3 regions of the Streptomyces sp. NPDC054794 genome follow, and region 3 is predicted to be linked to each of the others. Evidence: riboswitches for the same ligand, from Rfam matches in the RefSeq annotation. Region 3 holds a riboswitch; each other region holds the start of a gene.

Region 1 (10,141 bases), on a different contig from region 3:
CCGGCCGCGAAGGACTTGCGGCCCTGCTCGCCCGGCCTCGCACCGCCGTGATCGGCCTCGACTTCGACGGCACGCTCGCCCCGATCGTGGCCGACCCCGAACAGGCCCGGGCCCACCCCGAGGCCGTACCGGCGCTCGCTCTCCTCGCCCCGAAGGTGGCCTCCGTGGCCGTGGTCACCGGCCGCCCGGCCGGGGTCGCCGTGCGGCACGGCGGCTTCGCCGGCGTACCCGGGCTGGAGCACCTCGTCGTCCTCGGCCACTACGGCGCCGAACGCTGGGAGGCCGCGAGCGGAGAGGTCAGCGCCCCGCCCCCGCACCCCGGCGTCGCGGCCGTCCGCGCCGAGCTGCCCGGATTCCTCGACCGGATCGGCGCCTGGCACGGCACCTGGATCGAGGAGAAAGGGCGAGCCGTGGCCGTCCACACCCGCCGCGCCGACGATCCGCAGGCCGCCTTCGAGGCCCTGCGCGAACCCCTCGCCGAGCTCGCCACCCGGCACGGCCTGATCGTCGAACCGGGCCGGATGGTCCTGGAACTGCGCCCGCCCGGCATGGACAAGGGCGTCGCCCTGTTGGAGCACGTCCGCCGGATCGGCGCCGAGTCGGTGGTGTACGCCGGCGACGACCTGGGCGACCTCCCCGCCTTCGCCGCCGTGGACAAGCTCCGCTCCGACGGCGTCCCCGGTCTGCTGGTGTGCAGCGGCAGCTCCGAGGTGTCGGAACTGGCCGAACGGGCGGACCTGGTGGTGGACGGTCCGCAAGGGGTCGTACGCCTGCTGCGGACGCTGGCGGCTCACCTGGACTGATCGGGGTCCAGCGCGTGCAGCTGGTCCAGGAACCACTGGGTCGGCGGCAGCGCGGTGGCCGCGGCGGCCAGCCGCTTGGTCCGCTCCGCCCGCTCGTCGAGGGGCATGGTCAGCGCCCGGTGCAGCGCGCTCGCCGTGCCCCCGATGTCGTACGGGTTCACCGTCAGCGCGTCCTCGCCCAGCTCCTCGTACGCCCCGGCCTCCCGGGACAGCACCAGCGCGCAGCCCTCGTCGGAGACGACCGGGATCTCCTTGGCGACCAGGTTCATACCGTCCCGGATCGGGTTCACCAGGGCCACGTCCGCCAGCCGGTAGGCGGCCAGGGAGCGCGCGAAGTCGTCCTTGACGTGCAGCACGACCGGGGTCCAACCCGGCGTCCCGTACCGCGAGTTGATCTCCTCGGCGACGCGTTGCACCTGAGCCGTGTAGTCGCGGTAGACGGCCAGGTCCTGCCGGGAGGGGTAGGCGAAGGCCACGTGCACGACCCGTTCGCGCCACTCGGGACGGTCCTCCAGCAGCTGCCGGTACGCCAGCAGCCCGCGCACGATGTTCTTCGACAGCTCGGTGCGGTCCACCCGGACGATCGTTTTGCGGCCCTCGCCGATCTCCGCGCGCAGCGCGGTCATCCGCTCGGCCACGTCCGGCTCGTGCGCCCGCTTGCGCAGGAAGTCCGCGTCCGCGCCGAGCCCGTGCACGCCGATGCGCGTGCCGGACGGGATCCCGGGGCCGAGCACCGCGTGACAGCAGTCGGTGAACGCGTCCGCCCAGCGCCGGGTGAGGAAGGCCGCGCGGTCGGCGCCGAGGATGCCGCCGAGCAGCTCGGCCGCGATGTCGTCGGGCAGGAGACGGAAGTAGTCCGGCGGGGCCCACGGGGTGTGCGAGAAGTGGCCGATCCGCAGATCGGGCCGGAGCTGCCGGAGCATCCGGGGGGCGAGGGCGAGGTGGTAGTCCTGGATCACCACCGCGGCACCCTGAGCGGCCTCTTCCGCCAGCGCCTCGGCGAAGGCCCGGTTGTAGGCCTCGTACGACGCCCACTGGCGCCGGAACTCCGCGTCGAAGACCGGCTCCAGCGGGGTCTGGTAGAGCATGTGGTGGACGAACCAGAGCACGGAGTTGGCGACGCCGTTGTACGCGTCGGCGAACACCGTCGCGTCGATGTCCAGCATCCGCACCTGCTGGCCGCCGGTCGCGTCCGCGGACAGCCGCCGCCCGCCGTGCGAGCGGCGCACCGCCTCCCGGTCGGCGTCGCTCAGCGCGGCGCACACCCACACCGCGTCGGTGTGCGGCCCGATGGCCGACAGCCCCGAGACCAGCCCGCCGCCACCCCGCTTGGCGTGCAGCGCGCCCGCCGTGCTGTCCGGGCGTACCTCGTACGAAACCGGGCCGCGATTGGACGCGACCAGCACCTCAGCACTGTGCGTGGAAGCCATACGCCTCAACCTAGCCCGGCGCGGAAACGCTCAAACGTACGGTCCACCCGTCCAGGGGGCCGTATACAGCCGTTCTCGACCGGGCTCAGGCCACCCGGCGTGCGGCGTACTCCGCGATCTCCACCATGGGCGGCCGCTCCTCCGTGTCCACCGAGTAGGTGCGTGGCTCGAAGCCGTCCTCGCCCCGTTCGAACTGGGTGAGGGAGGGGCGCACGAGGTGCCCGCGGGCCAGCCTCAGCTGCGCGGTGCGGTAGATCGCGGCGGCCATCCGGCCCAGCGCCTGCCCGTCCTGGTGCCGGTGCTTGCGCACTCCCACGTCGACCTGGGCGAGCGCGTCCAGGCCCACCAGGTGCAGGGCGTCGACCAGCATGCCCAGCTCGACGCCGTACCCGACCGGGAACGGCAGCTGTTCCAGCAGCGAGCGGCGGGCCGCGTACTCGCCGCCCAGCGGCTGCACGAATCCGGCCAGCTGGGGCCAGTGCATGTTCAGCAGCGGGCGGGCCATCAGTTCGGTGACCCGGCCGCCCTGGCCCGCCGCCCCCGCCAGCGGGCGGTCGTACATGCCCTTGACGAGGTCGACGTCCGGCTCGGTGAGCAGCGGGCCGACGATCCCGGAGACGAAGTCGGAGGAGAACTCCCTCAGATCGGCGTCGATGAAGCAGAGGATGTCCCCGCCGGTGACCAGCAGGGAGCGCCACAGCACCTCACCCTTGCCGGGGACGGCCGGCAGGCGCGGCAGGATGTCGTCGCGGTGGACGACCCGGGCGCCCGCGGCGGCGGCCACCGCGGAGGTGCGGTCGGTGGACCCGGAGTCCACGACGACGAGCTCGTCGACGAGCGGCACCTGCCTCATGAGGTCGTGACGGATCACGGCGACGATGTCGCCGACCGTCTCCTCCTCGTTCAGCGCGGGCAGCACGACGGAGACCGACTGACCCGTACGCTGCTTGGCGGCGAGTATCTGGTGGAGGGGGCGGTCGGTCACGGACCAGGAGCGGGTGGCCAGCCAGCGCTCGACTTCTTCCAGCACAGTCAGCGGCTCCTCACGTTGTCTCGCGGTTCGGACGACTATCTCAACTGTCCTGGCCTTCGGTTACAGTCTTGAACAACGCCGATGACCATCGCATGTCGAGGGTCGTGGGCATTTACAACCACATACAGCTCATCCAGAGGGGCAGAGGGAAACGGCCCGATGAAGCCCCGGCAACCCTCCAGTCGGTTCTCCTGACACGTGCAGCGAGGCTCCCGGCTAGGGAAGGTGCCAAATCCGTCTCACGGCGAGATGCGTCGTGAGGAAGATGAGGAGAAAGGGCCTCGCCTCACATGGCTGTGCAGACTGTTGCCACCACCACCGATCGCAGCGTCGACCTCGGTCCCGCCGCCGCCCTGAGCTGCCGCGAGTGTGGTCACCGAGTACCCCTCGGACCCGTGTTCGCCTGCGAGGAGTGTTTCGGCCCGCTGGAGATCGCGTACGACTTCTCGGCCTACGACACCGAGGAACTCCGAGGGCGCATCGAAGCGGGACCCGCGAACATCTGGCGCTACGCGCCGCTGCTGCCCGTCCCCGCGGACGTGGCCGACAAGCCCAACCTGAACCCCGGCTGGACCAAGCTCGTCAAGGCCGATCACCTGGCCGCGGAGCTCGGCGTGACCGGCGGGTTGTACGTGAAGGACGACTCCGGCAACCCGACGCACTCCTTCAAGGACCGGGTGGTCGCCCAGGCGCTGGAGGCGGCTCGCGCCTTCGGCTTCACCACCCTGTCCTGCTCCTCGACCGGCAACCTGGCCGGTGCCGTCGGCGCCGCGGCCGCCCGCGCAGGCCTGCGCTCCTGTGTGTTCATCCCGCACGACCTGGAGCAGGGCAAGGTCGTCATGGCCGCGATCTACGGCGGCGAACTCGTCGGCATCGAGGGCAACTACGACGACGTGAACCGCTTCTGCTCCGAGCTGATCGGCGACCCGGCCGGCGAGGGCTGGGGCTTCGTCAACGTCAACCTGCGGCCGTACTACGCGGAGGGCTCCAAGACCCTGGCGTACGAGATCTGCGAGCAGCTCGGCTGGCGGCTGCCCGACCAGATCGTGGTCCCGATCGCCTCCGGCTCCCAGCTCACGAAGATCGACAAGGGTCTGCAGGAGCTGATCAAGCTCGGTCTGGTCGAGGACCGGCCGTACCGGATCTTCGGTGCGCAGGCCGAGGGCTGCTCCCCGGTGTCCACCGCCTTCAAGGCCGGCCACGACGTCGTCCGCCCGCAGAAGCCGAACACCATCGCCAAGTCCCTCGCCATCGGCAACCCGGCCGACGGCCCGTACGTCCTCGACATCGCGCGCCGCACCGGTGGTGCCGTGGAGGACGTGACGGACGAACAGGTCGTGGACGCCATCAAGCTGCTGGCCCGCACCGAGGGCATCTTCGCCGAGACGGCGGGCGGTGTGACGGTGGGCGTGACGAAGAAGCTCATCGAGAACGGGGTCCTCGACCCGGCTCTCACCACCGTCGTCCTGAACACCGGCGACGGCCTCAAGACCCTCGACGCGGTGGCCGGCACCGGCCTGACCGCCACCATCCGCCCGAACCTGGACTCCTTCCGAGAGGCTGGCCTCGCATGAGCGTGACCGTCCGCATCCCCACCATCCTGCGCACCTACACCGGCGGTCAGGCCGAGGTGACGGCCGAGGGCGCGACCCTCGCCGAGGTCATCGAGAGCCTGGAGAAGAACCACACGGGCATCGCCGCCCGGGTCCTGGACGACCAGGGCAAGCTGCGCCGCTTCGTGAACGTGTACGTCAACGACGACGACGTCCGCTTCGAGCAGGGCCTGGAGACGGCCACCCCGGACGGCGCGGGTGTCTCGATCATTCCGGCCGTCGCGGGCGGCTGATCATTACCTTGGGTAACTTCAGTTACCGATTGTTCATCTGATTGCCCCCTCCGTGAGAGAAGCGGAGGGGGCAATTCAGTGTGGTTGATCGCGGTACAGTTGGGGAACTCGTCGCCGATCCCCGGGTCACGAGCCCCGGATTGATGTCGCACGCCCGACAAGAAGTAGCCAAAGTGCGCGGCCTATTCGCGGCGTATATCCCCTTTGTAGGGCCCGACTTGCCCTGAATTCAGGCGAATTCTCGCCACATTCCGGACCGGGCACGTCCAGAATTCTCGTCCGATTGACCTGTTGCAGACGGCAGTTGGACAGATACATTCAGCCGCGGTCGACGCGTTCCGGCGCACGCCCCCAACCAACCGGGGGGTGAGGTCTGACCCGGATCCACGAAGTGTGGATCTGTGCAAGGGCCAGTAATAGGGGAGTTAGGCATGGCTCAGGGCACCGTCAAGTGGTTCAACGCGGAGAAGGGGTACGGCTTCATCGCGGTCGACGGTGGTGCGGACGTCTTCGTCCACTACAGCGCGATTCAGATGGACGGCTACCGCACCCTGGAAGAGGGCCAGCGGGTCGAGTTCGAGATCTCGCAGGGCCAGAAGGGCCCGCAGGCCGACATGGTTCGCGTCACCGCCTGAACGTTCTTAGCGCGAAGGGCCCGCACCCCTCGGGGGGTGCGGGCCCTTCGTCCTGTTCGCCCCAGGCTGATCCCCCGGAGGCGCTTGCACTCGGCATGCCCGAGTGCTAATCATTGGCGTTAGCACTCTGAAGGTGAGAGTGACAACGAAGGACCGGGTCGGTGAGGCCCGCAGGCCAAGTGGGGCAAGGAACCACGGGGCTTGCGAGCCGTCCGTCGCGGGCGCGGGCGCGGTCCGAAGAATCACCCCCAGTCCTGGAGGGACCACTTCACATGGCCAAGATCATCGCGTTCGACGAGGAGGCGCGGCGCGGCCTCGAGCGCGGCATGAACCAGCTCGCGGACGCCGTGAAGGTGACGCTCGGCCCCAAGGGCCGCAACGTCGTCCTCGAGAAGAAGTGGGGCGCCCCCACGATCACCAACGATGGTGTCTCCATCGCCAAGGAGATCGAGCTCGAGGACCCGTACGAGAAGATCGGCGCCGAGCTGGTCAAGGAAGTCGCCAAGAAGACGGACGACGTCGCCGGTGACGGTACGACCACCGCGACCGTGCTCGCCCAGGCGCTGGTCCGCGAGGGCCTGCGCAACGTCGCCGCCGGCGCCAACCCGATGGCCCTCAAGCGCGGTATCGAGAAGGCCGTCGAGGCCGTCTCCGCCGCCCTGCTGGAGCAGGCCAAGGATGTCGAGACCAAGGAGCAGATCGCTTCCACGGCCTCCATCTCCGCCGCCGACACCCAGATCGGCGAGCTCATCGCCGAGGCCATGGACAAGGTCGGCAAGGAAGGCGTCATCACCGTCGAGGAGTCCCAGACCTTCGGTCTGGAGCTGGAGCTCACCGAGGGTATGCGCTTCGACAAGGGCTACATCTCGGCGTACTTCGCCACCGACATGGAGCGGATGGAGGCGTCGCTCGACGACCCGTACATCCTGATCGCCAACTCCAAGATCGGCTCCGTCAAGGACCTGCTCCCGCTCCTGGAGAAGGTCATGCAGTCGGGCAAGCCGCTGCTGATCATCGCCGAGGACGTCGAGGGCGAGGCCCTGTCGACCCTGGTCGTCAACAAGATCCGCGGCACCTTCAAGTCCGTCGCCGTCAAGGCCCCGGGCTTCGGTGACCGCCGCAAGGCCATGCTCGGCGACATCGCCATCCTCACGGGCGGCGAGGTCATCTCCGAGGAGGTCGGCCTCAAGCTGGAGAACGCGACCCTGGACCTCCTGGGCCGCGCCCGCAAGGTCGTCATCACCAAGGACGAGACCACCATCGTCGACGGTGCCGGCTCCGCCGACCAGGTCGCCGGTCGCGTGAACCAGATCCGCGCCGAGATCGAGAACAGCGACTCCGACTACGACCGCGAGAAGCTGCAGGAGCGCCTGGCCAAGCTCGCCGGCGGCGTCGCGGTCATCAAGGCCGGTGCCGCCACCGAGGTGGAGCTCAAGGAGCGCAAGCACCGCATCGAGGACGCCGTGCGCAACGCCAAGGCGGCCGTCGAGGAGGGCATCGTCGCCGGTGGTGGCGTGGCCCTGCTGCAGACCACCAACGTCTTCGAGAAGCTGGAGCTGGAGGGTGACGAGGCGACCGGTGCGGCCGCCGTCAAGCTCGCCCTCGAGGCCCCGCTGAAGCAGATCGCCGTCAACGCCGGCCTCGAAGGCGGCGTCGTGGTGGAGAAGGTGCGCAACCTGACCCCGGGTCACGGCCTGAACGCCGCCACCGGCGAGTACGTCGACCTGGTCAAGGAAGGCATCATCGACCCGGCGAAGGTGACCCGTTCCGCGCTGCAGAACGCCGCTTCCATCGCCGCGCTGTTCCTCACCACCGAGGCCGTCATCGCCGACAAGCCGGAGAAGGCCGCGGCCCCGGCCGGCGGCGGCATGCCGGGCGGTGACATGGACTTCTGATCGACCTCTGGTTGATCGACCGTCCTGACCGAGGGCGGCACCTCCTGTGAGAACGGGGGGTGCCGCCCTCGGGCGTTTTCCGGCGGCGAACTCGGTCGGGCGGGAGGGGGTCGGGGCCCGGGCCGGGTTTCTCTTACGCCTGTTGGAGTGGTTGCCGTGGGGGCCGCCCGCTTCCTGGCCAGTGTCGTGCTTCCGCGTCCCGAGTCGCCTTCGGCGATCGGCCTACGGCCGACCCTTGACTCAGGCCACTCCAGCCCGGTTGAGAAGCGAGCGGGCGGCCGGGAAAGACGGGTGGCCAGGCAGGGTTCACGATCATCCGTCGGCTGCGTTCGCGTCCGGCGTTGACGGGCGCGGTCACGTCTCGCCTGCACGCCGGGTGGGCTTGGCGGCGGTCGGCCGGTGGGGCGGTGGCGCGTCGGCCCGTCAGCAGCGCCGGGTGGGCTTGGCGGCGAGCGTCCGGTGGGGGGTGGGGGCGCGCGTCGGCTGGGTGGAGGCACGCCGCGTGGGTTTGGCGGCTTGCGGGGGAGGGGCCGCCGTCCCGGTGGTGTGCGCTCGACGGCACGCTTCGCTCGTCCCATTGCCCTCATCGGTCCCATCGGCCACGGCGCGAGAACCAAGTGGAAGTTTTCGGACAGCCGGGACCGCAACATCCAGGGCTGATGGGGCCATGGGGTGTCCGAAACCTTCCAAACACTGCCCAAGGCACCCCGGGCGGCCGGGAAGGGGCCTGCCGTCCGACCCTGCACACGTCACCTCACCCGCTCCCGTCGGGGCGCAGCTCGCGGCCCCTGTGTGGGAGGCGCGCCCGCGCTCCACACCCACCCCACCCGCGTCCGCAAGCCGCCACGCTTTCCTGGCGTGCCCCCAGCCGGCCCGGGCGCCCACCCACCAGCCGATCGCCGCCAAGCCGGCCCCATGTGTTCCGCCGGGTCGCGCCACGCACCCGCCGGGCGCAAGCCGCCGTGCTTTCCTGGCGTGCCCCCAGCTGGCCGGCGCGCCCACCCACTACCCGATCGCCGCCGAGCCGGCCCCATGTGTTCCGCCGGGTCGCGCCACGCACCCGCCGGGCGCAAGTCGCCACGCTTTCCTGGCGTGCCCCCAGCGGGCCCGCGCGCCCACCCACCAGCCGATCGCCGCCAAGTCGGCCTCCCGTGTCGCGTCGGGCCCCCGCGCCACGCACCCGCCGGGCGCAAGCCGCCACGCTTTCCTGGCGTGCCCCCAGCGGGCCCGCGCGCCCACCCACTAGCCGATCGTCGCCGAGCTGGCCCCATGTGTTCCGCCGGGCCCGCGCGCCCACCCACTAGCCGATCGTCGCCGAGCTGGCCCCATGTGTTCCGCCGGGCCCGCGCGCCCACCCACCAGCCGATCGCCGCCAAGTCGGCCCCATGTGTTCCGTCGGGCCTCCGCGCCACGCGCCCACCGGCGGCAAGCCGCCAAGTCGGCCCGGCGTGCATGTGAAGTGCGGTCGCGTCCGTCAACGCCGGGGGCGAACGCAGCTCAGCCCACACCGCAAACCCCGCTTGGCCACCCGTCTTTCCGGGCCGCCCGCTCGCTTCTCACCCGTGCTGGAGCGGCCCGGGTCAAGGGTGGGCCGGAGGCCCATCGCCGAAGGCGACGCGTAGCGCCCTTGAGGCGGGCCGCGGAAGCACGACACTGGCCAAGAGGCGGGCGGCCCCAACGGTCACTTGAACACTAGGCTCGCTTCAACTCCTCGACGAATGCCGACCAGGCTCCCGTCCGGAACAGGAGCTTCGGACCGCCGGGGTTCTTGGAGTCGCGGACGGGGATGAGGGTGGGGTGGCCGTCGGCGACTTCAAGGCAGTCGCCGCCACCACCGCTGTAGCTCGACTTGTGCCATACGACCGCGCTCAGGTCGTCATCGCGGATGTTCCTCATGGGCGTAATCCTGCGCCAGTGCCTCGATCAGGGCCAGGGACTTCTCCCGCGAGAGCGCGGAGGCCACGAGGAGATCGAACGTGAACCTCAGTTGGGCGACCGTGACAGGGTCGTCCTCCAGCCGTCCGGTGCGCACCCCCTCGAAGTAGACCAGCGGAGGGGCGTCCTCGAATTCCATCAGCTTCAGGGCACCCTCCATCGCCGTGTGCGCACCCGCTCCGTCCCGCCGGACTCGGTGGGGCCCGCGCCACCGGGCGAGGTGCTGCGGGAAAGGGTGCGGCGGCTGAACCGGGACGCCCGTTCGCGCCCGGCGGCCGAGCCGTCCTGACGCTTCGGGTGTGTCCGGGGTCACCGGCAGGAAGGGCCCGGGGCGGAATGGGGAGACCCGGGCCCGTGATTGTTTTAGTAGGTGCAACAATGCGTATGCACATACCCATCGGTCAGCCGAGTCCCATCAGGAGCCCCCACGTGACCCTCACGACGCCCCCCGCCTCCCGCGCGGCCCGGATTCTCTCGCGGCCCCTCTCGATCAACGGGCTGACGGTGCCCAACCGGATCGCGATGGCCCCGATGACGCGGATGTTCTCCCCGGGCGGTATCCCC
Region 2 (10,141 bases), on a different contig from region 3:
GACTCCCATGTCGCCGCGTGGGAGCGGTTGTGGCGACGCGCGGACATTCAGGTGCCCGGGGAAGCCGGCCGCATCCTGCGCTTCCACCTCTTCCACGTCCTGCAGACATTGTCACCGCACACCGCGGACCTGGACGTGGGCGTTCCCGCGCGGGGGCTGCACGGCGAGGCGTATCGCGGTCATGTCTTCTGGGACGAGCTTTTCGTCCTGCCGTATCTCAACCTGCACTTCCCGGAGATCTCCCGGGGGCTGCTCAACTACCGCTACCGGCGCCTCCCGCGAGCCTGCCGAGCAGCAGCCGAGATCGGCCGGGCCGGGACGATGTATCCCTGGCAGAGCGGCAGCGACGGCCGCGAGGAGACTCAGGAGTGGCACCTCAACCCCCACTCGGGGCACTGGCTGCCCGACCATTCCCGGCTCCAGCACCACGTGGGATCGGCGATCGCCTACAACGTCTGGCAGTACTGCGAGGCCACCGGTGACACGGAGTACCTGCAGACCAAAGGCGCGGAGATGCTGCTGCAGATCGCCCGCTTCTGGGCCGATCTGGCAGTCTTCGATCCCGACCTGAGACGCTATCGGATCCGCGGTGTCGTCGGCCCCGACGAGTACCACGACAGCTACCCGGGCGCCGTCAGGCCGGGGATGGACGACAACGCGTACACCAACGTCACCGCTGCCTGGACCCTCAATCGCACCTTGGACCTCCTGCGGCGCCTTCCCGTGTGGCGCCGCGAAGAACTGTTCGAACGCGTCCTGCTGGACAGCGGCGAGCTCCGCACATGGGAGGAGATCTCCCGTCGGTTGCGAGTACCGTTCCACCAGGGCGTCATCAGTCAGTTCGAGGGCTATGACAGCCTTGCCGAGCTGGACTGGGACGCCTACCGGAGACGCTATGGCAGCATCCGTCGGCTGGACCGGATCCTCGAGGCCGAGGGCGACACGGTCAACCGGTACAAGGCGTCCAAACAAGCCGACGTCCTCATGCTCGGCTACCTGTTCTCGCCCGCCGAACTCCAGCAACTGTTCTGGCAGCTCGGATACGACCTGGACGACGAGGTCTGGCGCAGGACCGTCGACTACTACCTGCAGCGCACCAGCCACGGCTCCACACTCAGCGGACTCGTCCACGGCCTGGTCCTCGCCAGAGCCAGACGAGCCGAGGCATGGCAGTACGTCCATGAGGCCCTGGAAGCGGACATCGCTGATATCCAAGGCGGCACAACCGGCGAGGGCATCCATCTCGGGGCCATGGCCGGGACCCTCGACCTGGTCCAGCGCGGCCTGACAGGACTGGAAACACGCGAGGACGCCCTGCGGCTGGACCCGGTGCCTCTCCCTGCCCTCTCCGAGTACGGGTTCTCGCTGCGCTACCGCGGTCACTGGGGTGTCGGCGTACGGCGTCGTAGCAGGCAGTTGGAGATCAGTGTGCCCGACTCGGAGGAGGAACCGATCCGAGTGGTGCTGGCCGACCGCGCCGTGACCATTGCGCCTGGGGAGACGTGCACGCTGGTGCTGCCGGAGAGCCGATCCGTGGGGACGGGTGCCGGCTCGTGATCAACGTGCATGATGCCAGCGTTCCATCGACCTCTCGCTGACCCTCAGGTCCGTCGCGGTCACCGCGGCTCTCTCACCGCGAGCGAACCGCTCGCCTGCCGCGTACCGGACCCGCTCGCGACACAACCCCGTCTCCCTGGATTCGCTCCACTCCGAGAACCGGTCATCCTGTCCTCCTGGTAGCGGGCGGCGCTGGTGGCGTTCTGGGCGAGGAGGAAGCCGAGGACGACGAGGTTCTGGGCTTCGGCGCCGAAGGCGATCATGCGCCGGTTCCACAGGGAGCGGTCGAACTGGGAGAAGCCAGCTTCGGTGTCTTCACGGCCGCCGTAGAGCTGTTGGTGGACTGCGGTGTTGTCGGGGATCTGCAGGAGGTGCTCGGCACGGTGGAATCCGGTCTCGGTGTCGCTCTGGCCCTCGTCGCCGGGGGTGGTGGTGATACCGACGGGTTCGTGGGGGCCGCGGGGGCAGGGGATGGTGAGCAGGTGGTACCAGCGGTGGCTGTGGGTGCTGGCGCGGCGTTCTGGTTTGCGGACGGGCAAGGGGACGAGGGTGCTGGTGCCGTTGTCGAGGTAGGTGCGTTCGTGGACGCGGCCGCCTTGGGACCACAGTTCGTGGCGACAGCGGCCGTAGCCGAGGGTGTGGATGTAGCGGTGCTTGGTGCCCTTGTGCTGCTTGTTGATCAGCAGCCGGCCTCGGCGGGCGATGACGTCGCGGTGCATGCCGCGGAAGGCGCCGTCGTACAGGACGCCCATGCAGCCGTCGACGGAGTCCAGGATGCTGCATGCCAGCTCGAGGGCGACGGCGGCCTCGCCGCCTTCCTGGTCGTGAGGGACGTGGGCATAGTTGAGGAAGACGCGGCGGAAGTAGCCGCGCTGGCAGGTGGAGAAAACGACGAACTTGGTGTCCAGACCATCGCTTCGTCGCTCTCGCCGCCGTCCGTCTTCTGGCCGAAGCCGCCCTGCGTCGGTGTCCGCTCGACCGTGTCGCCGGTGCGGTCGGCGCCGCCTTCCTTCTGCCAGGAGGAGGCGGGAGTGAAGAGCAGCCTGCGGCCGGCCGCGTCGAGCCGCAGTGCTTCGCAGGCAGTGGGTTTCACCGGGTACTCCTGACGGATGCGGGGCTGTTGGCCAGGTCGTCGGCCCACGTGGTGACCGTGTCGACGTAGGTGGCCGGGTCGTGGCCGTGCATGGAGTGCGGCATGCCGGGAAACGCGCGATAGGTGAAGGTGTGACCGGTGGTCTCGATCAGTTGTCGCGCCCGCTGCACCTGGAGGTCGGTGATCGCGCCGAGCAGTTGCCCGGTGTCCGGGTCCACGTGATGGAAGTGATGGGTGAACAGGACCGGCACTTTGACCTGCCGCAGCATGGACTCGTGGTCGCAGTTGACGGTGGCTCGCCCGGAGAGGAACGCGTCAGCCCACTCGGGGTCGTACTCCCGCAGATCCTGCGGCGGAGCGGTCGGAGGGACTCCGGTGCCGGCCGGCGCCATCCGGTGCAGCGCGCTGAGCATCCAGGCGGGGATCTCGCGGCCGATCGCCGCCTGCATCCCGGCGAAGTCACCTATGGTCCACTGCGGTCCGAGCCACTTGTGCCACAGCCGGAACATCGGGCCGACGCCCTGCCGGATGGACGGGCCGACCGCGGGGTCGGTCTGCGAGGCGAACAGCGGCGCGTCCTCGTAGACCGCGGCGTGGACCTGGCCGGGCGCCGCGAAGGCGGACAGCCAGGCCGCTATCACGCCGCCGGACGACAGCCCGCAGACCATGACCGGACGCTTGATGACCCGGTCGATGAAGCGGACCAGGTCACCACCGAAGATGTCCAGGCTGTAGCGTCCCGGCGTCCAGGTGGACCGGCCCTGGCCGCGTAGGTCCACTGCGTACACCTGGTAGCGGTCGGCCAGCAGCCGCATGGCGGCCTCGTACCCCCACCAGGACTCCGTCTGCGCCGGGATGAGCAGCATGGCCGGGAGTCCGGGATCACCGGCCACGGCGTAGTTCATCCGGATCTCGCCGAGGTCGGCGATCTGTTCCGGATAGCTGTGCGATACGTAGATCTCGGCGTGGTCGGCGGCCTCCAGGTAGCTCATCGGGCGACCGCCCCGACGAGGTCGGCGGTCGCGTCCCACAGCCGCCCGGCCATGGCCGCATCGAGGCCGGCCTTGCCCTGTCGGCGGACGACCGGGGAGCCCCGGAAGCCGCCCAGGCCGTCCGGCCCGATGTAGGAGTTGCCGGGGACGTCCTGGGTGGCGGAGTAGAGCAGCGACAGCGCTCCGCGCTCCGGGTCGTTGGTGAGGAACGTGAGCCGGTTGATGACGTTCGACCGGGAGTGGGCCGCCAGCGCGGTGCGGGCGATGCCCGGGCTGGCGAGCACCGAGCGGACCGGGCTGCCGGCGGCGGTCAGCTGGCGCTGGAGCTCCAGCGAGAACAGGACGACAGCGAGCTTCGACGCCTCGTAGACGCGCATCCCGTTGTACTTGCGCGTGCGCCAGTCGAGGTCGTCCAGGTCGATCCTGCCCTGCCGGTGCAGCTCGCTGGTGACGTGCACCACGCGGTCGGTGATGCGCTCGCGCAGCAAGGTGGTCAGCAGGAAGGGACCGGTGTGATTGGTGGTGGTCTGCAGGTCGAGGCCGTCAGCGGTGCGTGCGGCGGGGATGTCCATCACACCGGCGTTGTTGATCAGGATGTCGATGTCGCCGGACCAGGAGTCGGCGAAGGCTCGCACCGAGGTCAGATCCGCCACGTCGAGCGGTCGGACGTCGAAGGTGCCGGGCAGGTCGGCGACGGCGTGGCGGGCCTTGCCCGTGTCGCGTACCCCCAGCACGACGCGGGCACCGGCACGAGCGAGCTCGCGTGCCGTGATCAGGCCGAGGCCACGGCCGCCACCGGTGATCACCACCGTCCGGCCGGTCTGGTTCGGGAGGTCGTTCGCTGTCCAACTGGTCATGGGTCCTGGCTCCGTGGTTCGCGGGTTGTGGTTCGCGGTTCGGTGCGACCGGTGATCGCACCGCCAGTGAACTTGCCGCACCACGGGCGCTGGAAGGACATGTGCAACCACTGACTGGCGGGTCATGGCTAAGCCGTGCCGGATGGCCAACGATGGGGACCATGGACCACACGTTCGACCGCTCGTCCCTGGGCGCCTTCCTGCGTACCCGGCGTGCGGCGCTGCAACCGGAGGACGTCGGGCTGCGCCGCGGGCAACGCCGGCGCGCTCCGGGCCTGCGCCGCGAGGAGGTGGCGGAACTGTGCACCATGTCCGCCGACTACTTCGCCCGGCTGGAACGCGGCGACGGGCCGCAACCGTCGGAGCAGATGATCGCAGCCATCGCCCGCGGCCTGCGGCTGACCCCGGACGAACGCGATCACCTGTTCCTCCTCGCCGGCTACCGCACCACCCGCCATGACCTGCGGCATCAGCACGTGAGCCCGGGGCTGATGCGGGTCATGGACGGCTTGGCCGGCACCACCGCACAGGTCATGGGCCCGCTGGGCGAGACGCTGCTGCAGACGCCGTCCGCGGTGGCACTGCTCGGCGACCAGACCCAGTACACCGGCAACGCCCGCAGCGCGACGTACCGGTGGTTCACAGACCCGGCCGCCCGTGAGCGGTACCACCCCGAGGAGTACGACGACAACAGCCGGATCAACGTCGCGCTGCTGCGTGCGGCCGTCACCCGGGACGGGCCCGGCTCCCCCGCGGCGGACATGGCGGACATCCTGCTCCGCACCAGCGACGAGTTCGCCCGTTTGTGGGAGCGCCACGAAGTGGGCCTGCGGTGGAGCGAAACCAAACGCTTCGTCCATCCCCAGGTCGGACATCTGGACCTCTACTGCCAACTCCTGCTCGAGCCGGACCATGGCCAGTCGCTGCTCATATTCACCGCCACGCCGGGTACGGAAAGCCACGAGAAACTCGCCCTGCTCACCGTGCTGGGCACCGACCATTTCGCCACCGACACCGAGTGATCGTTTTCTTGATCGATAATCGAAGGTTCGCTGCCTCTGTGTGAGCTTGCTGAACGGATCTTGCCTGCTCTGGGGACACGGAAGCATCGACGGGTCCTGAGTCCACCTCGTCAAGGGCCGCCTCTGTTCCCGTTGCCGACTATGCCGGCGTCGCGCCTGCGGCTCTTTCGGATCGTTCGGCCCTGTTTCACCGCCCTGTCCTTCCCGGTGTTCGGTCACCTGGCGGCGGGCAAGGCTACGGATACCGGCCGACGGCGCTATTGATCGCCGCTTTCGGTCGCCGTGGCTACGGCTCAACGCAGGCTCGCCAGGGACGGCCTGGCCGAGATCAACGCCGCTCACTGCGAGCGGCTGGACCAGGTCTTCGATGCCGCCGAGCACGGCGTCTCGGCCGACCGCCGCACTGCATCGCTCATGTGACACCCGGCCGCGGGACCGGGGCGCAGCAGGTCAGCTTGATGCCGAGGTGGGCTTGGGTTGCAGAGGATCTGCCGACTGGCCGGCGACGAGCGTCCACGGGATGACCCACGCGGGCACTTGTCCACCGAAGCGAGGCCCAAGCGCTTCGCTTCCCGATGTTGTCCAGGTGTCGCGCCTTACGCGCACTGAGGCGGGCACTCGCTGACGACGACGCGCTTCACAGCCCGGACCCGAGGCGGCGGGCGCGGGCCGGTCGGAGGAGGCTGAACCGTGCCTCCTCCAGCGTGGGACCAGGTGTGCAGCGTCCCCGGGTGCACACCCAGGTCCTCGGCCGCCTCCGGGATCGGCTTGCCCGTCTCGATCACGATGCGCACAGCACCCTCAGGGGCTCGGTCTCGTACTCCTGCTGCTTGGACCCCATGACCTTGGCAGGCTCCACGCTACGAGGGCACCCTCAGAGGGAGTGCGCCGACAGCTCTGTCCGAGCTGCTGTGACGATGGTGAAGCCGGGAAGCGGCGAGGGGCCAACTCACGGGCTATGTGCGGCCAGTCGACCTGCCATGTCTACGACGCTCCGGGCAGGGTCGAGTTCGAGTTCGACGGGCGCCCGCTGTCACTGACCGCGTTCCCCGGCCACGGTGCGGGACGGCTGATGGTGCTGTTCACCGACGCGACCTCCGGGGTCACCACCTACGCCGCCAACCGGGCCCTGGCCCTCGATCCGCCCGCCGCCGACGGTACGGTCGTCCTGGACTTCAACCGGGCCGCGAACCTGCCGTGCGCCTACACGGACCTGGCCACCTGCCCGCTGCCCCCGGCCGAGAACCGGCTGCCGGTGGCGATCGAGGCCGGCCAGAAGATCCCCCGCGAGCGCGGCGGCTCCTGAGCTGGACGCGCTCTCGCCCCGACTCCCCTTACAGGGCGTCCTTTTGCGCCATTGACGTACGACAAGACCGCTCCGTACGGTCACGAACGGCATTGAGTGTCAGCGTCAAGCCCTGGCTCGCTGACCGGCAACCCTCCCGCGCGGTGGGGTGCTCCAGGTGAAAGCCCGGCGGGATCACCGAGGATCTCCGCAAGCGCGTGGCCCCGTGACCAGGGCCGGATTGGTGGAGGACCGATATGCGGCACGGTGGTGACCTCAGCGCCCGCTTCGCTGGCGCCACCGTGTTCTCCCGGCTCTCGCGTCGGCGCCACATCGACCTCAAGCGCTCGACCAGCTGTCTCTGTCAGGTCTGACGGGCCTTCCCGCCGCTGGTCGCGGTACGGCATCTGTCGTCGCCGCACCCGCCTGCGCCTGATCTCCGTCTGTCTTTGATCCCCCCTTTTTCCTTCTGATCCCCGTTTGCACAGCCCTCCCCCGGCACCGGCGTCGCGCCGGCCGGGGCCGCACGCCCACGCACGGCCGTGCCCTGCACCACACCCGTGCCTGGTGACACGAGTAGGAGAAGCCCTCCGTGACTGCACTTTCCGATGTCGGAACCTCCCGGTGGGCGGCACTGACCGCCCTTGTGACCACCAGTGTTCTGCTGACCGCCTGCGGCTCCGGCGGCGGCGATTCCGGCAGCGGCGCCGGGCAGCCCAAGTCCGGCGGCACCCTGACCTTCGCGGTGGGTTCGGACGCCGGCTGCGTGGATCCGCAGCAGGTCGCCAGCAACGACACCATCTACTCGGTGCGCCAGATCGTGGACTCACTGACCGACCAGGACCCCAGGACCGGCAAGATCGTGCCGTGGCTGGCGAAGAGCTGGGATGTCAGCTCCGACGCCACGACGTTCACGTTCCATCTGAGGTCGGGCGTCACCTTCAGCGACGGCTCGAAGCTGACCGCGCAGGTGGTCAAGGACAACTTCGACGCGGTGCCGAAGCTCGGCGCCCTGGGGACGCTCGCCGAGGGCTATCTGAGCGGTGTCAAGAGCACCACGGTGGTCGACCCGCTCACCGTCAAGGTGACCTTCAGCCAGCCCAACGCCCAGTTCCTGCAGGCCACTTCGACCCACTCCCTGGGGATCGAGTCGTCGGCGAGCGTGAAGAAGACCCCGCAGCAGAAGTGCAGCGACGGGGTGATCGGGTCCGGGCCCTTCGTGTTGAAGCAGTACGTGCAGAACCAGTCGATCACCCTGGCCAAGCGCACGGGATACGCGTGGGGTTCCTCGCGGTGGAGCAAGAAGGGCGAGGCGTACCTGGACAAGCTGGTGTTCAAGGTCGTCCCGGAGGCGGGCGTACGGGCCGGAAGTCTCCAGTCCGGCCAGGTCGACGCGATCAGCAGCGTGGGCAAGGCCAACGAGGCGGCGCTCAAGGGCGGTCAGGTCACGCTCCAGCGACGGGCCAATCCCGGCGTCGTGTTCGGTCTCGGTCTCAACAACTCGCGGCCCGCTGTGAAGGATGCCAAGGTACGCCAGGCAATTCTGTTGGCCGTCGACCGGCAGCAGCTCGCCGACACCGTCTTCCCCACCGGCACCCAGGCGGCGACCAGCGTCCTTGCGCACACCACACCCGACTACACCAGCCTCGCCTCCGACCTGACGTCCGACGCGGCCAAAGCCAAGTCGCTGCTGGACGCGGCCGGCTGGAAGACCGGCAGCGACGGCATCCGCACCAAGGACAACAAGAAGCTGAGCCTGACCATCGACTGGATACCCAACTCGGCCACCAACCAGCCCGCGTTGGAACTGATCCAGCAGCAGCTCAAGGCCGTCGGTGTCGACGTGTCCCTCAAGCAGCTCCAGGTCACCCAGCTGGCGCCGACGCTCCAGTCCGGCGACTACGACGCGGCCTGGGGGAACGTCACCCGTGCCGACCCGGACATCCTGCGCAGCTCCTTCTCCACCCAGCTGGCCAACTTCTACCACCTGCCTGCGAGTTCCCTCGACACGGCGCTCTCCGAACAGGCCGCGACCGTCGACCCGGCCAAGCGCAAGCAACTGGTCACCCAGGCACAGCAGTCGCTCGTGCAGAACGCCTACTACGTGCCGGTGGTGGAGCTCCAGACCCAGCTCGGGGTGTCGAAGAAGGTGCACGACCTGAACTTCGACGCCTCCAGCCGGATCCAGCTGCACGACACCTGGATCGGCTAGCGCATGCGCCGCTATGTGATCAAACGGCTCGGCCAGGCGGCCGGGGTGCTGTGGGCGGCCTACACGGTCTCGTTCCTGGTGCTGGACTACCTCCCGGGCGATCCGGTCACGGCGATGGTCAGTGCCGGAATGGACTCGGGGCAGGTCGACCCGCAGCAGATCGCCGCCCTGCGGCACGAATACGGCTTCGACAAGCCGGTGCTGGTGCAGTACGCCGAGTACCTCGGCCGGGCGGTGCGCGGGGACTTCGGCGACTCGGTGTCCACCGGCCGCCCGGTCACCTCGACGCTGGCCGACGCGCTGCCGCAGACCCTCCAGCTGACCGGGGCGGCCCTGCTGCTCGCGGTGGCCCTCGGCGGCGGTCTGGCGGTGCTGGCCACCTATACCTCTCGGCGCTGGCTGCGGCAGCTGCTGCTGTCGCTGCCGCCGCTGGGGGTGTCTGTCCCGACGTTCTGGGTGGGGCTGCTGCTCGTCGAGACGTTCTCCTTCCGGCTGCACTGGTTCCCCGCATTCGGCAACGACGGGTTCAAGGGGCTGGTATTGCCGGCGCTGACTCTGGCGGTGCCGACCGGTGCGCAGATCGCGCAGGTGCTCGCCAAGAGCCTGCTCACCGCACTGGACCAGGCGTATGTGGAGACCGCCCGGGCCAAGGGCGCCGGCCGGTGGCGGGTCCATCTGCGGCACGCGCTGCGCAACGCGTCCCTGTCGGCCCTGACGGTCGTCGGCCTGCTGGTGGGGCAGCTGATCGCCGGTTCGGTCGTCGTCGAGACGGTGTTCTCCCGCGACGGCCTCGGCCGCGTCACCGCGGCGGCGGTCACGGCCCAGGACATCCCGCTGGTCCAGGGGGTGGTGGTGTTCGGGGCGCTGATCTTCGTGACGACGAACCTGGTCATCGACCTGGTCTATCCACTCCTCGACCCCCGGATCGTGGTGACCTCGGACAGAAAGGCGGCCCTCGCATGAGCCAGAGCCTTGTCGACGACCCCGCCGAAGCGGCACTGGGACTGGCCCGCCCGGTCGCGGCGGGGCCGGAGCCTGATCCCGGGCGCCGCGCGGACGTACGGCGGCTGCTGCGGTTCGTGGTGCGCCGCCCGGGGCTGCTGTTGTCGGTGGTCGTCCTCGT
Region 3 (10,141 bases):
TACGACCTGGGCGTCGACATCCTCTCCGCCCGCGGCTACGACCTGCTGGGCGACGCGATCGACTTCGGCCGGTACGTGATTCCGATCGTCCGCGGGGAGGTCGCCAGGCGCGACGCCGAGCGGGCGGCGCGCGGCACGCAGAATCTGGCGGCGGTGAGTGGATGACGTCCGTCGCACGACCACCGAAGCCGGCGGCCGAGCTGACGGCCGTTCAAGTGGCCGGGTGCGACGCCGGGGTGAGACCGATGCTGCGCAAACTCGGCGATGTCTACTCGACGCTCCGCCAAGCTCTCGGCTTCGATCGAGCAGGGGACCCCACCGGCAAGGGCGCCCACGCCAAACTCGCCCGCCACCGCGACGAGGAGTTCACCACGAGGCAGGGCGGGGGTACTGCTCTGCTCCTGGAGCGCGGCTAGCCGGTCGCGGGCGGAGCCTTCCGCAGACAAGACGCGATCACGGCCGAGCTGATGGGGGTCTCCCCTCGGACGAAGTCTGGGGGAGGATCTGGACGCACTCCGCCCACCGGCGGCGCGGCCTGGCCCGACGCCTCGTCGCCGAGCCGGAGCACGAGGCGAGCGCCGGCGGCTACGGGCGGATCCACCTGACCACCGGTCCGCGCAGGACCTGTACCTGACGACCGGCCACATCCCGCTGTTCGACACCGGGGCCGATCCGGAAACACTCGGCCCCCCTTCAAAAAGCACGTGCCGGTCGCACCACACACACGGCCGCCACCGGGAAGACGGACGTCGTCGGTACCGACTCCGGGGCCGGCGCTCCCCTCCAGGGCCTCATCGCGGCCCCCAACAAGAAGGACCCAGCGCTCAGGGCGAGCGGCACTCGACGAGATCCGGACTGCCCACGACCAACAAGCAGCCGTCGCAGGGCTACGGGGCCGCACTACGCCGTGGCACGCGGCCCTGCCCCGCGAATCCCACACCAACCTCACGCTCCCGAAGGGTCCGTCATGGCCACCGTCCTGTCCGTCTCCGGAAGTCCCTCCGCCACCTCTCGTACCGCCAGCCTGCTGCGCCACCTGGACGCGTGGCTCACGGCCCAGGGACACGAGGTGATCCCCCTGGACGTCCGCACCATTCCCGCCGAGGCGTTGCTCGGCGCCGACTTCCGGCACCCGGCGGTCATCGAGGCGACCGGACTGTTCGCCCGCGCCGATGGCCTCGTGATCGGCACGCCCGTCTACAAGGCCGCCTACTCCGGGCTGCTGAAGTCGTTGCTCGATCTGCTGCCGCAGTACGCCCTGACCGGCAAGACGGTCCTGCCACTCGCGACCGGCGGGACCACGGCGCACGTCCTGGCGATCGACTACGCGCTGCGCCCGGTGCTCAGTTCCATGGGCGCCGCGCACATCGTCCAGGGCTGGTTCACGCTGGACAAGGACATCGCGGTGGGCGACGACGGCACGCTGACCCTCGCACCGGGTCCCGCCGAGGCCCTCGCACAGGTCGTCGACCGGTTCTCCGACGCCCTCGGCGACCGTACGGCCCTCTTGGCGGCCGCCGGATGAGCACGGTGACTGCCGACGACGAACGAGTGGCCGACGACGAGCGCAAGGCGTGAGCCCCCGTGAGCCTCACCTTCCACTGGTTCCTGCCCACCAACGGTGACAGCCGTCATGTCGTCGGCGGCGGCCACGGCAGCCCGGCCACCGCGACCCGCGGTGACGGCCGCCGAGCATCAGCCACCTCACGCAGATCGCCCGCGCCGCCGAGGACCTCGGCTTCACCGGCGCACTGACCCCCACCGGCGCCTGGTGCCCTGTACGACAGTTCGCTGGAGGAATGGTCCCAGGATCCGTCCCGGCCGCTCGCCACGGGCACCACAGTGCCGGGGCTCACGCCGCGTCGGGCACCGCGCCGGTGCTGCCCCGGAAGGCGGGGTGGTCGCCGAGGCGGCCCACGTAGTCCCGGAGCCGGGGGTGCGAGCTGAGGGTGCCGGCCGGGCCGAGATGGACGAGCGCCACCCACAGGTCCACGTCCGCTGCCGTCAGGTCCTCGCCCAGCGCATAGGGCTGTCCGGCGAGCCGACGCTCCAACCGGTCCAGTGCCGCCGATCGACTTGAGGGCTTGGCGGCCGGGGTGACGTCCCGGTCCAGCACGTCACGGAGCGCGTCGATGTCCGCGGCGAGGGCCGGCGGGCGCAGCACGGAGGGGCAGGCTCCGTCGTGGCCGGACAGCAGGCCCGCGAGGTCGCGGAGGATGTCGGGGGTGTGGTTGCTGACGATGCGCCCGCTCCACCGGTCGCACAGCGCGGGCGCCGTCAGTGGTCCGTCGTAGTGGCGCACCGTGGCTTCGTACGCACGGCGCAGTGATGCGTAGGCGTCGGGTGTCTCGGCGGGATGAGCCAGGAGTGTGGTGGCGACCGAGTCCTTCACGCCGAGCAGGTCGAGGCTGATGGAGATGCGCAGCGAGCGGGGACAACTCCCCGACAGGAACAGCTCGTAGCGGTGCGGTGCCGGGTAGAAGCCGCCGGCCAGACCGACGCCGATACGGCTGTGGAAGCGGTGGGGGACGGGGGACGGTACGGCCGCTCTGGGGCGATGGTCCGAAGCGAACGAACTCTGGTCACCAGCGCAGGGGTTGTCTGTGCTGCTGCTGCCTGAAGCTGTCTCGGGCATGACTCTCCCTTTGGGAACGAGGAAGCCACCGCCGCCTTGTGGGCACCAGCGGCCGAATGCGGAGCGACTGCGCTTGTCGCACTGGTCCGGACGGTACGGACCGAGGGCGGATCAGTAAGCGCTGGAGACACGTGACAGATCGATGTGCAGGCGCCTCGTCAAGCCGTTCCAGGGCATTCCCACCAGTCCCACCTCCGGGGCTCGCGAGACGCGAGACCACGCTTGCCCCGCCGCACCGGCGGGACCCGGTCGTCACCCGGGGCACCCCGTCGCGGTGGAAGGGTTGCCTGTCAGCGAGCCGGGGCCGATGACCACGTGAGCGGGGCGAACCCGCGCCGTGGCGCTGACAATCGTGACCGTCCACGTCAGTTTCGGTGAGCTCCGTGACGCCGTCAAGAAGGCCGGGGATGTGGTCTCACCTGGTGGTCACGCGCATTGACATTCTTTTCGCGACCTGCCTAACTTGCGGCGCATACCGAGATGCCCCAGGGCCGGAGAAGTGAGGGTGACAGCGATGTACGCAGCTGACGGGACGGCCGCATGGCGGCGCCTCGGCCGCGTCCTGCTGTGCGCGGACCGCTCCGTGGACCTGCTGCGCGTCAACAGCGCGCTGTGTACGGGCGCTTGCCGTTCCCTCTGCCAAGGCTGACGGCTTTCTGAGTCTTTGACGACCACCGCTGTCGCGGTGTGCCCTCTCCCCGCCCAGCCCCTCGTTCGGCGTGTACCCGTGCGCCGACTCGTGCCGAGCCGTTCCCGGCCCGTGCGGTGCTGCCGCTTTCCGCGGTCCTGGGTGTCCAAAACCGATGGAGCCCCTCCATGAGTGAACCTGCCGGCGTCGCTGTGTCCTCCGGATCAGCACCGCCCGCCGAGACGATCCCCCGCCCCGACACCCCCGCCGTGCCCAAGCCCCTGGCGGCGCAGCGAGTCCTTCCGCTCCGGCGTCCCGGCCGCTGGATCATCACGGCCGTCGTGCTCGTGCTGGTCGCTCAGATCACCCACGGGTTGGTGACCAACCCGTTCTACCAGTGGGACCGTTTCCGCTACTGGTTCCTGCGCCCAACCGTCCTCGACGGGTTGCTCGTCACCCTCGAAGTGACCGCGTTCAGCGCGGTGTTGGGGCTGCTCGGCGGGATCCTGATCGCGCTCGGGCGGCTCTCCGGGAGTCCGGTGCTGCGTGCGGTGAGCTGGGTGTACACCTGGCTGTTCCGGTCCGTGCCGCTGATCGTCGTGCTGATCTTCCTCTACAACTTCTCCGCCCTGTACCAGACGTTGAGCCTCGGGGTGCCCTTCGGGCCCGCCTTCTTCACCTTCGACGAGTCGCGGCTCGCCACCGATATGGCGGTCGCCGTCGTCGGCCTCAGCCTCAACGAGGCGGCCTACGCCTCCGAAGTGGTGCGCGGCGGAATCCTCTCCGTCGACCAGGGCCAGCACGAGGCCGCCGCCGCGCTCGGCCTGCCCCAGAGCTACCAGTTCACGCGGATCGTCTTCCCGCAGGCGCTCAGGTCCATCACCCCGAACTACGTCAACCAGCTGATCGGCCTGATCAAGGGCACGTCCCTGGTGTTCTACGTGTCGCTGCTCGACCTGTTCGGCTCGGTGCAGACGATGGGCAGCACCTATCCCGGCGACATCGTGCCGCTGTTGCTGGTCGCCACCGTCTGGTACCTGATCCTCACGAGTGCCGTGTCGGTCGTCCAGTTCTACGTCGAGCGGTACTTCGCCCGGGGCGCCACCCGCACCCTGCCGCCGACCCCGTTGCAGAAGCTCCGCACCGGCCTGCGAGACCTGCGGGAACGTGCGCGCAGGGAGGCCGCCGTATGAGCACCGACACCGCCGGGACCCTGGCTGCATCGCCCGCCGCCGTCGAGGTCCACGACGTGCACAAGTGGTACGGCACCCATCGCGTGCTGGACGGCATCGACCTGATCGTGCGGCCCGGTGAGGTCACCGTGATCCTCGGCCCGTCCGGCTCCGGGAAGTCCACGCTGCTGCGGGTCATCAACCACCTGGAGAAGCCCGAGGTCGGCTACGTCAGCGTCAACGGCGAGCTGATCGGCGTACGACGTCAGGGCGACCGAAGGAAGATGGGGGTCCCCCCGACCGAAGGCCGGGGAAGGCTGAAGGAGCTGAGCGAGCGGGCCATCCTCGCCCAGCGCAGCCGGATCGGCTTCGTCTTCCAGAACTTCAACCTCTTCCCGCACCTGACCGTGCTGGACAACGTGGCCGCCGCCCCGGTCGCCACGGGGAAGCTCAGCAAGCCCGAGGCACAGGAACTCGCCCGCGAACTCCTCGGCCGGGTGGGCCTGGCCGCCAAGACCGGCGCCTATCCACGGCAGTTGTCCGGCGGCCAGCAGCAGCGGGTGGCCATCGCACGCGCACTCGCCCTGCGCCCCGGCGTCATCCTCTTCGACGAACCCACCTCCGCTCTCGACCCCGAACTCGTCGGTGAAGTCCTCGCCGTCATCAAGGACTTGGCGACCAGCGGTACCACCCTCGTCATCGTCACCCACGAGATCGGCTTCGCCCGCGAGATCGCCGACCGCGTCGTCTTCATCGACGGCGGAAAGATCGTCGAACAGGGCCCGCCGGCCGAAGTCCTCGACCACCCCCAGCACGAGCGGACCAGGGACTTCCTCAGCAAAGTCCTCTGACCTCCGCCACCTGCCCCACCTCAGTCCCATCGCTCACCGCTCACCACCAAGGACAGCCATGCGCACCCTCAGCTTCCGCAGCCGACTTCTCCGCGGTCTCACCGCAGGCACCGCCGTCGCCACGCTCGCCACCGGAACTGCCGCCTGCGGGGGCAGCAGCGAGGCCGCCACCACGACCGACGCCGCCGGCACGGTCACCGTGGGACAACTGTCCAACGGGGCCGCCAAGCAGACCGCACTCAAGGTTTCCGAGGTCAAGTCGATCAGCGCCGAACTGCCCGCGGCGATCCGAAAGAGCGGCAAGCTGAAGATTGGCGTCGGTGCCCTGCCGGACGGCTTCCCGCCGCTGGCGTACATCGGCTCGGACCAGAAGACCCTCACCGGCGCCGAGCCCGACTTCGGCCGCCTGGTCGCTGCCGTCCTCGGACTCAAGCCCGAGCCGCGGAACTTCACTTGGGAGAACATGTTCGTCGGTATCGACAGCGGCAAGGTCGACGTGGCCTTCTCCAACGTCACCGACACCGAGGAGCGCAAGAAGAAGTACGACTTCGCCTCCTACCGCAAGGACAACCTCGGCTTCGAGGTGCTCAAGAAGAGCACCTGGAACTTCGACGGCAACTACGAGAGCCTCGCCGGGAAGACCGTCGCCGTCGACAACGGCACCAACCAGGAGAAGATCCTCCTGGAGTGGCAGACGAAGCTGAAGAAGGAGGGCAAGACCCTCACCGTCAAGAACTACGCCAGCAAGAACACCGTCAACCTGGCGCTCACCGGCGGCAAGATCGACGCCTACTTCGCCGCCAACCCGGGCATCGCCTACCACATCACGCAGACCGCCAAGTCGCCCAACCCGACCCGCAGCGCGGGCACGTTCTCCGGCGCCGGTGCCACTCTGCAGGGCCTGATCGCGGCGACCACCAAGAAGGACAGCGGGCTCGCCAAGCCGGTCGCTGACGCGATCAACTACCTGATCCAGAACGGCCAGTACGCCAAGTGGCTCACCGCCTACAACCTCTCCAACGAGGCCGTCGCCACGTCCGAGGTCAACCCGGCCGGTCTGCCGCTCGACAACTCCTGACCGCTGTCCGTCCGCCGGACTCCGCCGTGTCACGGCGGAGTCCGGCCGCGCCCAGCCGCGTTCCCGATACGGAGACTCCCCACCGCGATGTCCACCAGCGTCCACCACGCCGTGTCCCCAAGCCCGACGCAAGCGCACATCCTCGACAATGCCGCCTGGGCCGCGCTGACAGGCCCCCACGCCCATCTCGCCGAGCGCGTCGGCCGGGCCGCCCGCTACCCGGCGGACGTCTCTCCGTTCACCGCCCTGGAAGACCCCGCCGATCCCCGCGCCTGGGACGACCTGGCCGCACTGGTGGGACCCGGTACCGTCACCCCGGTCACCGCGGTCCGGGCGGTGCCCGACGGTTGGGAGATCGTGGACAGCGGGGAGGGCGTCCAGATGGTCGACACCGCGCTGCACGCGGAACCCGCACCCGAAGCGGTACGGCTCGGACCCGCCGACGTACCCGAGATCCTCGGCCTGATCGCCCTCACCCAGCCGGGCCCCTTCCTGCCCCGCACCGTCGAGCTCGGCACCTACCTCGGCATCCGGGACCGCGGCCGGCTGATCGCCCTGGCCGGCGAACGCCTGCGCCCACCGGGCTGGACCGAGATCAGCGCCGTCTGCACCCACCCGGACCATCGCGGCCGCGGCCTGGCCACCCGGCTGGTCCGCGCGGTCGCGGCGAGCATCAGGCAACGCGGCGACACCCCCTTCCTCCACGCGGCCGCGAGCAACACCCACGCGATCCGGCTCTACGAGTCGATCGGGTTCACGCTGCGCCGCCGTACGCGGTTCACGCTGGTGCGCACGCCGGGCGGACGGTCGGCAACGCAAGGCCGGGACGAACAAGAAGCCGGACAGTCGGACGAGCGGAGGTGAGACACATGCGTCCGGTGTGCCGTCACCACGCCATGAAACTCGCCCCGCCCCGCCCCCTGCACCTGTACTCCCGGCCGCACATAGTCCTGCTGCGCGTGTCCGGCGCGCTCTGTTGCTCCTGACCCGTTGTCCGCGCAGCCGCACCCTACGTACGAGGGCCGGCTCTCCCGTACGGCTGATCAGGAAGGCGTCACCCCGTGTCCTCGTCACCCTCCTCTCTGCACCTCGCCGTCGCCCTCGACGGTGCAGGCTGGCACCCGGCCGCCTGGCGCGAGCCCGTCGCCCGCCCCCGCGAACTGCTCACTGCCGCCTACTGGACCGACCTCGTCACCGAGGCCGAGCGTGGTCTGCTCGACTTCGTGACCATCGAGGACGGGCTCGGCCTCCAGTCCTCGTCCGTCACCGAACCCGACGGCCGCACCGACCAGGTCCGCGGCCGCCTGGACGCCGTCCTCGTCGCCGCGCGGGTCGCCCCGCTGACCCGCCACATAGGTCTGGTGCCGACGGTTGTGGCCACCCACACGGAGCCCTTCCACATCTCCAAGGCGATTGCCACCCTCGATTATGTGAGCACCGGCCGCGCGGGCCTGCGTGTACAGATCACGGCACGCCAGAACGAGGCCGCGCACTTCGGACGCCGTACGCTCCCGCCGTTCCCAACAGAGGACTACGACACGCCTGCTGTGCGGGAAGCGGTGGCCGACGCCTTCGACGAGGCCGCCGACTACGTCGAGGTGGTGCGCCGGCTCTGGGACAGCTGGGAGGACGACGCGGAGATCCGGGACGTGGCCACCGGCCGCTTCATCGACCGGGACAAGCTGCACTACATCGACTTCGAGGGCCGGCACTTCAGCGTCAAGGGCCCCTCGATCACGCCCCGCCCGCCCCAGGGCCAACCGATCGTCAGCGCCCTGGCCCACGCGACCGTTCCCTACCGGCTGGTGGCCCGGGCTGCCGACATCGGTTACGTCACCCCGCACGACGCCGGGCAGGCCCGTGCCATCGTCGAGGAGATCCACGCCGAGCAGACGGCGGCCGGCCGCGCCGGCGATACGCTGCACATCTTCGGCGACCTGGTGGTCTTCCTCGACGACGATCCGGCCGAGGCCGCGGCCCGCCGGGAGCGCCTGGACGCCCTCGCGGGACACCGGTACACCAGCGACGCCCGGATCTTCACCGGCACGCCCGCCCAACTCGCCGATCTGCTGCAGGAACTGCAGTCGTCGGGGCTGTCCGGATTCCGGCTGCGCCCCGCCGTCGCCGGTCATGACCTTCCGGCGATCACGCAGGGCCTGGTCCCTGAACTTCAGCGCCGGGACGCCTTCCGCCGCGCGTACGAGGCCGACACCCTGCGCGGACTGCTCGGGCTCTCCCGCCCCGCCAACCGCTACGCCGCCACCGCCTGAGCCGGAAGGACCCCGACCATGAGCAAGCCGCTCAAGCAGATCCACCTCGCGGCCCATTTCCCCGGCGTCAACAACACCACCGTGTGGAGCGACCCGGAGGCCGGCAGCCACATCGAGTTCAGCTCCTTCGCGCACTTCGCCCGGACCGCCGAACGCGCCAAGTTCGACTTTGTGTTCCTCGCCGAGGGGCTGCGGCTGCGCGAACAGGGCGGCCGGATATACGACTTGGACGTCGTGGGCCGCCCCGACACCTTCACCGTCCTCGCCGCGCTGGCCGCCGTCACCGAACGGCTCGGCCTGACCGGCACCATCAACTCCACCTTCAACGAGCCCTATGAGGTGGCCCGCCAGTTCGCCAGCCTCGATCACCTCTCAGGCGGACGCGCCGCCTGGAACGTCGTCACCTCCTGGGACGCCTTCACCGGCGAGAACTTCCGCCGCGGCGGCTTCCTCCCGCAGGAGGAGCGCTACTCCCGCGCGAAGGAGTTCCTCTCCACCGCGAACGAACTCTTCGACTCCTGGGAGGGGGACGAGATCATCGCCGACCGGGAGACCGGCACCTTCCTGCGGGACGCGCAGGCCGGAGCCTTCGTGCACCAGGGCCGACACTTCAACATCCAGGGGCAGTTCAACGTCCCGCGCAGCCCGCAAGGCCGACCGGTGATCTTCCAGGCCGGAGACTCTGATGAGGGGCGCGAGTTCGCCGCGTCGAGCGCCGACGCGATCTTCAGCCGGTACGCCACCCTGACGGAGGGCCAGGCGTTCTACGCCGACGTCAAGGGGCGCCTCGCTCGATACGGCCGTGGTCGTGACCAGTTGCTGATCCTGCCTGCCGCGAGCTTCGTCCTCGGCGCCACCGACGCCGAGGCGGAGGAACTGGCCCGCGAGGTGCGCCGCCGGCAGGTGAGCGGAGCCACGGCCATCAAACACCTGGAGTTCGTCTGGAACCGGGACCTGTCGGCGTACGACCCGGACGGTCCGCTCCCCGACATCGACCCGGATCTCGGCGAACACACCATCGCCCAGGGCCGCGCCCAGGTACGGATGTACCGCGACCCGCTGGCCACGGCCCGCGCGTGGCGCGAGCTCGCCGCCGCCAACAAGTGGTCGATCCGCGACCTGGTCATCGAGACCGGCAACCGGCAGAACTTCGTCGGCTCCCCGGCCACCGTCGCCGAGACCATCAACGATTTCGTCCAGGCCGACGCCGGCGACGGCTTCATCCTCGTCCCGCACATCACCCCGGGCGGCCTCGACTCCTTCGCCGACCAGGTCGTCCCGCTGCTGCAGGAACGCGGCGTGTACCGCACGGAATACGCGGGCACCACTCTGCGCGACCACCTCGGTCTGGCGCACCCCCACTCCCGGCTCCGCTCGAGCGGGGGAACCCCCGTCGACGAGCTGCGCGACGAGCGCGCGGCGTCATGAAGTTTCTCGCCATCACCCTGATCGTGCACGCCCCGCACCCGGTGACGGGCGTACGAAAACCCACCCAGGACCGCTTCCG

What was found. A riboswitch is a leader RNA that binds a small molecule or an ion and turns the genes downstream of it on or off. The one in region 3 is predicted to bind S-adenosylmethionine.
Positions count from the first base shown of each region.
Region 1: linked by a shared signal. The riboswitch ahead of thrC (threonine synthase) and the one ahead of ACWGKT_RS42170 (glutathione S-transferase C-terminal domain-containing protein) in region 3 are both predicted to bind S-adenosylmethionine.
Region 2: linked by a shared signal. The riboswitch ahead of ACWGKT_RS19530 (putative leader peptide) and the one ahead of ACWGKT_RS42170 (glutathione S-transferase C-terminal domain-containing protein) in region 3 are both predicted to bind S-adenosylmethionine.

Region 1 is NZ_JBSHAQ010000044.1:54,827-64,967, reverse strand. Features, by position in the region: gene otsB (trehalose-phosphatase) at 1-803, shown strand, start outside; gene ACWGKT_RS35255 (alpha,alpha-trehalose-phosphate synthase (UDP-forming)) at 791-2,233, opposite strand; gene ACWGKT_RS35250 (glucosyl-3-phosphoglycerate synthase) at 2,319-3,263, opposite strand; SAM riboswitch class I at 3,393-3,538, shown strand; gene thrC (threonine synthase) at 3,557-4,840, shown strand; gene ACWGKT_RS35240 (ubiquitin-like small modifier protein 1) at 4,837-5,112, shown strand; gene ACWGKT_RS35235 (cold-shock protein) at 5,544-5,747, shown strand; gene groL (chaperonin GroEL) at 6,020-7,642, shown strand; gene ACWGKT_RS35225 (DUF397 domain-containing protein) at 9,335-9,538, opposite strand; partial or broken gene ACWGKT_RS35220 (Scr1 family TA system antitoxin-like transcriptional regulator) at 9,519-9,761, opposite strand; gene ACWGKT_RS35215 (NADH:flavin oxidoreductase) at 10,007-10,141, shown strand, end outside.
Region 2 is NZ_JBSHAQ010000017.1:30,818-40,958, reverse strand. Features, by position in the region: gene ACWGKT_RS19570 (glycoside hydrolase family 65 protein) at 1-1,557, shown strand, start outside; partial or broken gene ACWGKT_RS19565 (IS630 family transposase) at 1,561-1,683, opposite strand; gene ACWGKT_RS19560 (hypothetical protein) at 2,271-2,663, shown strand; gene ACWGKT_RS19555 (alpha/beta fold hydrolase) at 2,647-3,642, opposite strand; gene ACWGKT_RS19550 (SDR family NAD(P)-dependent oxidoreductase) at 3,639-4,499, opposite strand; gene ACWGKT_RS19545 (helix-turn-helix transcriptional regulator) at 4,661-5,521, shown strand; gene ACWGKT_RS19540 (hypothetical protein) at 5,804-5,941, shown strand; partial or broken gene ACWGKT_RS19535 (DUF1684 domain-containing protein) at 6,501-6,827, shown strand; SAM riboswitch class IV at 6,916-7,029, shown strand; gene ACWGKT_RS19530 (putative leader peptide) at 7,064-7,180, shown strand; gene ACWGKT_RS19525 (ABC transporter substrate-binding protein) at 7,399-9,018, shown strand; gene ACWGKT_RS19520 (ABC transporter permease) at 9,022-9,981, shown strand; gene ACWGKT_RS19515 (ABC transporter permease) at 9,978-10,141, shown strand, end outside.
Region 3 is NZ_JBSHAQ010000066.1:39,454-49,594, reverse strand. Features, by position in the region: gene ACWGKT_RS42195 (LLM class flavin-dependent oxidoreductase) at 1-165, shown strand, start outside; gene ACWGKT_RS42190 (hypothetical protein) at 162-416, shown strand; gene ACWGKT_RS42185 (GNAT family N-acetyltransferase) at 503-634, shown strand; gene ssuE (NADPH-dependent FMN reductase) at 968-1,525, shown strand; partial or broken gene ACWGKT_RS42175 (LLM class flavin-dependent oxidoreductase) at 1,585-1,775, shown strand; gene ACWGKT_RS42170 (glutathione S-transferase C-terminal domain-containing protein) at 1,853-2,635, opposite strand; SAM riboswitch class IV at 2,849-2,993, opposite strand; gene ACWGKT_RS42165 (hypothetical protein) at 3,150-3,284, shown strand; gene ACWGKT_RS42160 (amino acid ABC transporter permease) at 3,452-4,456, shown strand; gene ACWGKT_RS42155 (amino acid ABC transporter ATP-binding protein) at 4,453-5,286, shown strand; gene ACWGKT_RS42150 (transporter substrate-binding domain-containing protein) at 5,345-6,364, shown strand; gene ACWGKT_RS42145 (GNAT family N-acetyltransferase) at 6,452-7,228, shown strand; gene ACWGKT_RS42140 (LLM class flavin-dependent oxidoreductase) at 7,426-8,634, shown strand; gene ACWGKT_RS42135 (NtaA/DmoA family FMN-dependent monooxygenase) at 8,653-10,062, shown strand; gene ACWGKT_RS42130 (LLM class flavin-dependent oxidoreductase) at 10,059-10,141, shown strand, end outside.